Granulimonas faecalis: one gene and its partner. The main gene of each other region encodes a partner of the protein of the gene in region 2 in a complex. Links are inferred from orthologs where the notes say so. Each region holds a gene or a part of one and is shown on either strand. Other genes may lie near its edges.

Region 1 (4,258 bases), 540 kb from region 2 along the record:
GCAGAAGCGCACGTCGCCCGTGGCCGACACCACGGCGAACGACCGCACCTTCTGGGAGGGGTTGGGCAGGATGGCGTGATGCCGGGCGATGGAGGCCAGGGTGTGGCCCAGCTCGTCGCGGCCCACCTCGTGCATGTAGGCGCGGCGGCTCTCCAACATCACGATGGCCAGGTACCGCGGCGCCTGGGAGCGGTACATCATCTCGATGTCCTCCTCGCCCAGGCCGTCCACGGTCTCCTCCTCGCGGCCCTCGAAGTCGATGAAGAGCAGGTCGAACGAGGGGGTCTCCTCCATCTGGCCCATCTGGCCGATGAGGAACTCGGCGGCGACGGCCGTGAACGGGGCGAAGTCGGCGTTGCCGCGGAAGAAGGCCACGGCCTCCTTGGCGAAGGCGCTGTCGGGCAGGAAGGCCCCGCGGCGGGCGTCCAGGTTGGAGAGGGCGCGGCGGGCCTGGGAGGTCACATAGCGCTTGACCTCGTCGTCGGCGAGGTCCATGGGTGCCTCGGAGAAGACCTTGACGCAGGACTTGCCCTCGTAGCTGTGGAGAATGGCCTGGTTGACGCGCATGGGTGTTCCTTCCTCGGAAGTCGGGGCGGAGACGGCGGGACGCCGCTGCGGGGTTGGGGGAGGGGTCAGGCCAGGTAGCTCGCCCCTTCGAGGGCACGGACCACGGCGTCGGTGGCGGCCTGGAAGGTCACCGACGGGTCGACGTCGAAGTAGACGCTCACCTTGGTGCCGTCGCTGCCCGTGGCGGTGCACACCACCCGGGTGGCGCTCGCCGGGTCGGCGGTGCGGCCGAGGGCCTTGTCGGCGGCCTCCCGGATCTTGGCACAGGCGTCGGCCACGTCGCACCCGGCCTTGAGGGTGACGTCAAGGCTGGTCATGTTGGCCTGGCGCACCGCGATCTTGGTGATGGCCGACGAGTTGAGCTGGGAGTTTGGCACCACCACGGCGTTGCCCAGACGGTCGCGCACCGTGGTGTCGCGCCAACTGACGTCGGTCACCTGGCCGGTGATGCCGTTGACGGTGATGTAGTCGCCCGGCTTGATGGTCTTGGTGACCATGAGCGTGAGGCCGCCCACCAGGTTGGAGATGGTGGTCTGAAGGCCCAGGGAGACGGCGATGGAGGCGGCGCCGAGGGACGTGATGAGGGCGTTGGGGGCGACGCCGAAGACCGGCTGCAGGATCATGAGCAGCGCGATGATCCATACCGTCCCGCGCACGACGTTGACGAAGATCGACGCGTTGGGGACGTCGGCCTTCTCCAGGCCCTCCCGGGTCATGCGGGTGAGCACGCGCTCCACGCACCGGGCGACGACCGCCATCACCGCCACGAGGATGACCTTGCCCACCAGCACGCCGAGGTCGCTCTTGAAGAACGTCGCCACGTCGGCCGTCATCGTCCCGACACCCATGTCACTGCACCTTGACGATGGGGGCGAAGCCCTTCATGAGCTTCTTGGTCTGGCCGCTCTTGGCGAAGCGCACCTCGAGGGTGTCGCCCTTCACCGCCACCACGGTGCCGGAGCCGAACGTCTTGTGGTGCACGCGGTCGCCCGGCTCGAAGCTCTCGGCGGCTTTGCGGGGATCCTTGCGCACCGGAGCCGGCCGGGCCGTGCCCGAGGAGCGCGTCTGGTTGCCAAAGACCGAGCCCCCGTACACCGAGGAGCCCGTGCCGGAGCCGAAGGTGCCGCGGCGGTCGCCGCGCTTCTCCCAGCCGGTGCCCGAGAAGCCCGCCGAACCCACGCCGGTCACCTTGATGTGGCTCTCGGGGATCTCGTTCACGAAGCGGCTGCGGGGGTTGGCCTGGGTGGCGCCCCAGGTGCGCCGCGTGGCGGCATAGGTGAGGTAGAGGCGCTTGCGGGCCCGGGTGATGGCCACGTAGGCCAGGCGGCGCTCCTCCTCCAGGCGGGCCGGGTCGGAGTCGTGCGTCAGGTTGGGGAACAGCCCCTCCTCCATGCCGCAGACGAACACCACGGGGAACTCCAGGCCCTTGGCGGAGTGGATGGTCATCATCGTGATGGCGCTCGTCTGGCCCGAGAGGCTGTCGAGGTCGCTGCGGAGGGCCAGCCACTCCATGAAGGCGGGCAGCTGGGAGGAGGCCACGGCGCCGAAGCCGCCGTCGGCCGCGGGCGCGGCGCCCTCGTCCGGCGCGGCGAACAGGGCGCCCTGGCCGTCGTCGTCCACGGGCTGCGGGGCGGGTACGGCGCCGGGGTCGTCGGCGGCCTCGGCACCGGCCACGCCGGCCTCGCGGAGCTCCGCCAGCGACTCCAGGGCCGAGACCACGTCGTCGTGGCTCTCGTCGAACTCCTGGGCGATGAGCAGGAACTCGCGGATGTTCTCGATTCGTCCCTCGGCCTCGGGCGTGCGCTCGGCCTCGAGGGCGGCCACGAGCCCGGAGCGCTCCACGATGAGCTCCACCACGCGGGAGAGCTCGCCCTCGTAGTGGCGGGCCTCCTCCACAGCGCTCGTCCAGGCCGCCAGGGCGTTGCGCACCTTGGGCGAGAGGAGCCCGGCCTCGGCCACGCAGGCCTGGGCGGCCGAGAAGAACGGGGTGCCGTGGGTCGCGGCGTAGGCGGCTATCTTGTCCTGGGAGGTGGCACCGATGCCGCGGCGGGGCACGTTGACCACGCGGCGGGCCGAGACGTCGTCGGCCGGGTTGAGCACGAGCTTGAGGTAGGCCATGACGTCGCGGATCTCGGCGCGGTCGAAGAAGCGCGTGCCGCCCACGATCTTGTAGGGCACGCCGGCACGCAGGAACATGTCCTCGAGGATGCGGCTCTGGGCGTTGGTGCGGTAGAAGACCGCCATGTCGTCGTAGGGGGTGCCGGCGGCGTGCAGGCGCTCGATCTCGGCAGCCACCCAGCGGCCCTCGTCGCGCTCGTCGGCGGCCTGGTAGGCCGAGATGGGCTCGCCGTCGCCCTCGTCGGTGAACAGGCGCTTGGGCTTTCGGTGGGAGTTGTTGGCCACCACGGCGTTGGCCGCGGCCAGGATGTGGCCCGTGGAACGGTAGTTCTGCTGCAGCTTCACCACGCGGGCGTCGGGGTAGTCCTTCTCGAAGTCCAGGATGTTCTGGATGTCGGCGCCGCGCCAAGAGTAGATGGACTGGTCGTCGTCGCCCACCACCATGAGGTTGCGGTGGAGCTCGGCCAGCCTCTTGGTGATGAGGTACTGCACATGGTTGGTGTCCTGGTACTCGTCCACCGAGATCTGGACGAAGCGCCGCTGGTAGCGGGCCAGCACCTCGGGGTGCCTCTCGAACAGGAGGAGCGTGTTCACGAGCAGGTCGTCGAAGTCCATGGCGTTGGCCACCATGAGGCGGCGCTGGAGCTCGGCGTAGACCCGGGCCGCCTTCTGGGTGGCGGGGTCGGCCGCCTGGGCGGCCATCTCGTCGGCGTCCACCATGGCGTTCTTGGCGGCACTGATCTTGGAACGGACCATGTTGACGGGAAACTGCTTGGTGTCGATGTCGAGGTCGGCCATGATGGCCTTGACCAGGCGCTTGGAGTCGTCGTCGTCGTAGATGGTGAAGTTGGGACGGTAGCCCAGGAGCTCGGCGTCGTCGCGCAGGATGCGCACGGCCATGGCGTGGAACGTGCACACCCACATGCCGCGTGTGCCCCCGGGGAGCAGGGCGCCCAGGCGCTCGCGCATCTCCGCGGCGGCCTTGTTGGTGAACGTGATGGCCAGGACCTGCCAGGGGGCCACGCCGAGGTCGGCCACCATGTGCGCGATGCGGTGCGTGAGCACGCGGGTCTTGCCCGAGCCGGCGCCGGCGAGCACGAGGAGCGGGCCCTCGCAGGTGAGGACCGCCTCGCGCTGGGCGTCGTTGAGCGAGTCGATGTCGATGGCGCTTTCTTGCATGGGGTCCCTCCGGGCGCGGCTGGGTGCGGTGCGGCCCTCCAGTCTAGCAGTGGCGGGCGGCGCGTCGGCGACGGGTACCGGCCGGGAGGGCGGGCCCGGCCGGTACGACGCCGGGAGGGCGGGGCGGCGGTTCGGTGGGACGGCCTTCGATGGGGAGGGCCGCTACGCGTAGACCTCCGAGAGGATCCGCGCGCTCTCCGCCGCGTCCTTGGCGTAGGCGTCGGCGCCCACCATCTCGGCGTACTCGGGGTTGAGCACGGCGCCGCCCACGAAGACGAAGGTGCCCGGGGCCCTCTCGCGCAGGAGCTCGACGGTCTCGGCCATGGCCTTGACCGTGGTGGTCATGAGCGCCGAGAGGCCCACCACGCGGATGCCGGTCTCCTCCACGGCGGCG
Region 2 (5,253 bases):
GCAGCTCATGCCGGCCACGGCCCGGGAGCTCGCGGACCGCGGCATCGTCGACGGGAGCGTCTACGACCCCGACGACCTCTCCGACCCGGCCACCAACATCGAGTACGGCACGGCCTACCTCGCCACGCTGCTCGACTCCGCCGGCTCCACCGACAGGGCCGTGGCGGCCTACAACGCCGGCCCCGGCGCGGCGAGCGCCTGGGGCGGGGGCGACTCGGACTTCAGGGACGCCATCGAGTTCCCCGAGACCCGCCTCTACCTCGAGAAGGTCACGGAGGCCTACGAGCAGTACCGCGCACTCTACCCCGACGGCCTCGTCGACGACGCCGTCACGCGATAAGGGAGGCAGCCACATGGACCAGGGAGACACCGGCCGCGGCCGCGTGGGCGCCGGGCTCGTCCGCTTCGGGCGGGAGGGCGGCAGCCCCGACTTCTCCGTGCAGATGCCCTACGAGCCTGCGGGCGACCAGCCCCAGGCCATCGAGAGGCTCGCCCGCGGCGTCGAGGAGGGCCTGCGCTACCAGACGCTCATGGGCGTGACCGGCTCCGGCAAGACCTACACCGTGGCCAAGACCATCGAGAAGGTCAACCGCCCGGCCCTCATCCTCGAGCCCAACAAGACGCTCGCCGCCCAGGTGGCCGCCGAGATGCGCGAGATGTTCCCCGACAACGCCGTCGTGTACTTCGTCTCGTACTACGACTACTACCAGCCCGAGGCCTATGTGCCCCAGAGCGACACCTACATCGAGAAGGACGCCTCCATCAACGAGGAGGTGGAGAAGCTCCGCCACCAGGCCACGGCCAACCTCCTGTCGCGCCGCGACGTCATCGTGGTGGCGTCGGTCTCCTGCATCTACGGCATCGGCTCCCCCGACGACTACGCCGGCCTCGCCCCCAACGTGGACAAGGAGGCGCCTCTGGAGCGCGACGACTTCATCCGCAACCTCCTGGCCGTGCAGTACGACCGCAACGACCTCGACCTCCAGCGGGGCATGTTCCGCGTGCGCGGCGACTCCGTGGACGTCTTTCCGCCCTACGCCGAACACCCCCTCAAGGTGGAGTTCTTCGGCGACGAGGTGGAGCGCATCGCCGAGGTGGACGAGCTCACCGGCGAGGTCATCCGCGACTTCGACGCGGTGCCCATCTGGCCGGCCTCCCACTACGTCACGGAGCGCCCCAAGGTCAACCACGCCCTCAAGACCATCAACGACGAGCTCATCGCCCGCGTGGGCGAGCTCAAGGCCGCCGACAAGCTCCTCGAGGCCCAGCGCCTCTCGGAGCGCACGGCCTACGACCTCGAGATGCTCGAGACCATGGGGTTCTGCAACGGCATCGAGAACTACTCGCGCCACCTGGACGGCCGCAAGCCCGGCGAGCCGCCCTACACCCTCATCGACTACTTCCCGAGCGACATGGTGTGCATCGTCGACGAGAGCCACGTCACGGTGCCGCAGGTGCGCGGCATGCACGAGGGCGACCGCTCCCGCAAGGTGACCCTCGTGGAGCACGGCTTCCGCCTGCCGTCGGCCCTCGACAACCGGCCCCTGCGCTTCGACGAGTTCGAGGCCCGTATCCCGCAGTTCATCTACGTCTCGGCGACGCCCGGCGACTACGAGTGCTCCGTGAGCCAGCAGGACGTGGAGATGATCATCCGCCCCACGGGCCTGCTCGACCCCTCCATCGACGTGCGCCCCGTGCGCGGCCAGATCGACGACCTCACGTCCGAGATCCGCGACCGCGTGACGCGTCACGAGCGCGTGCTCGTGACCACGCTCACCAAGCGCATGGCCGAGGACCTCACCGATCACCTGCTCGACCAGGGCATCCGCGTCAACTACATGCACTCCGACACCGCCACGCTCGACCGCGTGGACATCGTGCGCGACCTGCGCCAGGGCAAGATCGACGTGCTCGTGGGCATCAACCTGCTCCGCGAGGGCCTGGACATCCCCGAGGTGTCGCTCGTGGCCATCCTCGACGCCGACAAGGAGGGGTTCCTCCGCAACCGGCGCTCCCTCATCCAGACCATGGGCCGCGCGGCGCGCAACGCCGACGGCCAGGTGATCATGTACGCCGACACCGTCACCGACTCCATGCGCGAGGCCATCGACGAGACCAACCGCCGCCGCACCCTCCAGAAGGCCTACAACGAGGAGCACGGCATCGTGCCCAAGACGGTGCGCAAGGCCGTGAACGACATCTCGGGCTTCATCGAGGAGGCCGACGCCTCCGTGGGCAGGCGCAGCCGCCGCCACGGCGGCGACGGCGACGAGCTGGGCCACGGCGAGTTCTACACGCCGGGCACGGCCCCGGGGGAGGGCAGGGCCGCCCAGGTGGCCGCCGAGCTGGCGGAGCTCCCGCGGGAGGAGGCCGAGGCGGTGCTGGCCTCCCTGGAGGAGGAGATGCGCGCGGCGAGCGACGCCACGGACTTCGAGCGGGCCGCAGCCCTGCGCGACCAGGTGGTGGAGCTGCGCGCCGCCCTGGAGGGGACCTCCGAGGACGCCGTCATCGCGAGGCTGCGCTCCGGCGCCCGCAAGGGGTCGTCCCACGCGTCGCGCAAGCGCCTCGGGGGTCGGAGGAACCCCCGGCGCTAGGAAGGGGGCTAGCGGGAGATGGCCTTGACGAGCTCCTCGAGCTCCTCCTCCTGGCCGATGCCGGTGAGGAAGGCCACGCCGTTGAAGACCGGGGTGGGGAAGCTCTCGTCGGTCTTGACCACCGAGATGTAGGCGTCGGCGCCGCGCAGCGCCTGGCGCAGGTTCTTGATCTCGACCGCCTGTACGTCGGCCTCGACGCCGCGGGCGTCCAGGAGGTGGCGCACCTTGCTCGCCACGGTCTGGGACGTCGCCACGCCGGAGCCGCACGCCACGATGATCTTTGCCGCCATGCTCGTTCCTCCCATGCCGCCGGCGCCGGGGTCACCAGCGCCGGCCGTCGTCTCTGTGTCGGGTTCTCGGCGCCCGCCGGGCGCCGCCGTTGCGGGGGCCGGGCCCGTCAGGCGTTCCGGATGCGCCCCGCGACGGCCATGGCGCAGCCCACGCCGTCGGCTGCCGCGCTCATTATGCCACCTGCGTAGCCGGCGCCCTCGCCCACGGGGAAGAGACCGGCCACCGAGACGCTCTCGTATCCTTTGTCGCGCACCACGCGCACCGGCGACGAGGAACGCGTCTCCACGCCGGTGAGCACAGCCTCTGGGTCGGCGAAGCACCGCAGCTTGCCGGCCATGGCGGGGATGCCCGCCCTCATGGCCCCGAGCACCGTCTCGGGCAGGAGGCCGTCGAGCGACCCCCAGGTGACGCCGCGGGGATACGTGGGCGCCACGTGGCCCGGACCGGAGGAGGGGGTGCCGGCCAGGAAGTCACCCACGAGCTGCGCCGGCGCCCGGAACGCCCCGCCGCCGGCGGCGTAGGCCGTCTGCTCGCAGCGGCGCTGGAGGGCCACGCCCGCCAGCACGTCGTCGCCGGGGAGGTCGCCCGGGTTGACGTTCACGAGGATGCCGGAGTTGGCGTTGGCCCCGTCGCGTGCGGCCAGGCTCATGCCGTTGGTGACCACCCCGTGGGCCTCGCTCGCCGCGGCGACCACGTAGCCGCCGGGGCACATGCAGAACGAGTAGGCGGGGGCCGCGCCGCGCACGTGGGAGACGAGCTTGTAGGGGGCGGCCCCGAGCAGGGGGCTGCCGGCGGCCGGGCCGTACTGGCAGCGGTCGACGTCGGCCTGCAGGTGCTCGATGCGCGCCCCCATGGAGAACGTCTTGCGCTCCATGGCCACGTCGAGGTCCCGCAGCAGCTCGAAGACGTCGCGGGCAGAGTGGCCGCAGGCGAGCACCACGCAGGAAGCGGCGAGGGTCTCGGCGCGTTCCGGCCCCGGCGCCCCCACGGGCGCGTCGGGCGAGGGGGCCGGCCGCCCCTCCCGCCAGGCCAGCTCCACGCCGGTGACCCTGCGGCCGAGGCCGGAGCCCTCCACCCTGAGGCCCGTGAGGCGGCAGCGGTGGCGGACCTCGCCGCCCAGGCGCTCGACCTCCCGGGCGATGTGGGTCACCACGCGGGGGAGCACGTCGCTGCCCACGTGGGGCTTGGCCTCGAACAGGATGCGGGGACTCGCGCCGCCGGCCACGAGGGCCTCGAGGATGGCGCGGTGGTAGGGGCTCCTCGTGCCCGTGGTGAGCTTGCCGTCGGAGAAGGTCCCGGCGCCGCCGAGGCCGAACTGTATGTTGGACTCGCAGTCGAGCTCGCCCGTGCGGTCGAACCGGTCGATGAGGGCGGTACGGCGCGCGGCGTCGTCGCCACGCTCCACGAGCACGGGGCAGAGACCCTGGCGGGCGAGGGCCCAGGCGCAGAAGAGGCCCGCGCAGCCGGCGCCCACCACCACGGGGCGCTCGCCGTCCGAGAGGGGGGCGCCGGAGACCAGCGGCACCGGGTTGCCGTCGGGCTCCACGACCTCCACCTTGGGCCCGCGGCCGCGGCGCCCGATGGAGGACAGGAGCGCCCGCTCGGAGTTGGTGCCGCCGCGCATGAAGCAGCGCACCGTGTAGACCACGGTGATGGGCCTGCCGCGGCGCGCGTCTATGGAGCGGCGGCGGATCTCGAGGGAGGCGATGGCGTCGGGCGCGACGTGGAGCCGTTTCTGGGCGGCCTTTCGGACCGCGGCCATCTCGTCACCGGCACGCTCGAGGTCGCGCAGCGGTACGGAGATGTTGGGGACTTCGATCATGGGGCCTTCCCGGGCAGAGTGGTCGTTTCTCCCCTTGTTCCCATGTTTTCAGGGGAGTGGATTCAGGGGAGCAGCAGGCTTGAGAGGGCGCATCGGCCGGCCCTCAGGCCGGAGAGCCACGCGAAGGCGAGGTTGTACCCGCCGCAGGGGCCGTCCACGTCCAGCGCCTCGCCGCAGACCGAGAGGCCTGGCACGGAGGGCACGGCCAGGGTGGAGCCGTCCACGGCCGAGGCGGCCACGCCGCCTCGGGTGACCTGCGCGGTCTCGGGGTGGGCGAGGCCCGTCACCGAGAAGGGCAGCGCCTTCACGAGGGACGCCATGGCCTCGGCCGGGTCGTGGGAGCCGGACGCCTCGCGGGCGAGCACCTCGGCCACGGCGGGGTCGATCAGGCCGTCGGCGCCATGGGGCCTGAAGCGGGGGCCCACGAGCGAGGCGACGTCGTCCAGGGAGGCCTCGGGGGCGAGGTCCACCTCCACGGCGTCCCCGGGCACGGCCTGGCGCGAGAGGTCGAGCGACACGATGCCCGAGAGCGCCCCGCTGCGGAAC

Evidence for each region.
Region 1: the proteins of uvrB (region 2) and OR600_RS01480 are in contact, whole or in part, in a crystal structure (PDB 7EGT), measured with the Thermus thermophilus proteins. The link is inferred for Granulimonas faecalis from one-to-one orthologs. Residues at the interface, in WP_096411307.1 of Thermus thermophilus: Glu23, Leu25, Arg26, Asp27, Gly28, Glu29, Arg30, Phe31, Arg55, Glu326, Asp327, Phe328, Glu379, Ser382, Gln383, His398, Gly400, Arg401; in WP_096412145.1 of Thermus thermophilus: His654, Arg656, Phe657, Gln666, Asp668, Glu669, Lys680, Arg681, Leu682, Ser683, Lys685, Tyr686, Ala687.

The regions. Positions count from the first base shown.
Region 1 is NZ_BQKC01000001.1:321,496-325,753, reverse strand. Bases 1,141-4,258 are described here. They hold OR600_RS01480 (ATP-dependent helicase), read right to left. Parts: upstream 3,865-4,258; coding sequence 1,417-3,864; downstream 1,141-1,416. Other genes in these bases: OR600_RS01475 (homocysteine S-methyltransferase family protein), read right to left, coding at 4,027-4,258; OR600_RS01485 (mechanosensitive ion channel family protein), read right to left, coding at 1,141-1,415. In the rest of the region: OR600_RS01490 (nucleoid-associated protein), read right to left, coding at 1-567; more of OR600_RS01485, read right to left, coding at 633-1,140. UniProt on the Escherichia coli protein: A helicase with DNA-dependent ATPase activity. Unwinds DNA duplexes with 3'-5' polarity. Translocates on single-stranded DNA with 3'-5' polarity. Initiates unwinding more efficiently from a nicked substrate than double-stranded DNA.
Region 2 is NZ_BQKC01000001.1:865,478-870,730, forward strand. What follows is about bases 1-2,973. They hold uvrB (excinuclease ABC subunit UvrB), read left to right. Parts: upstream 1-353; coding sequence 354-2,594; downstream 2,595-2,973. Other genes in these bases: OR600_RS03950 (lytic transglycosylase domain-containing protein), read left to right, coding at 1-340; OR600_RS03960 (PTS sugar transporter subunit IIB), read right to left, coding at 2,603-2,884. Also shown: OR600_RS03965 (NAD(P)/FAD-dependent oxidoreductase), read right to left, coding at 2,992-4,707; OR600_RS03970 (aminoacetone oxidase family FAD-binding enzyme), read right to left, coding at 4,770-5,253. UniProt on the Escherichia coli protein: The UvrABC repair system catalyzes the recognition and processing of DNA lesions. A damage recognition complex composed of 2 UvrA and 2 UvrB subunits scans DNA for abnormalities.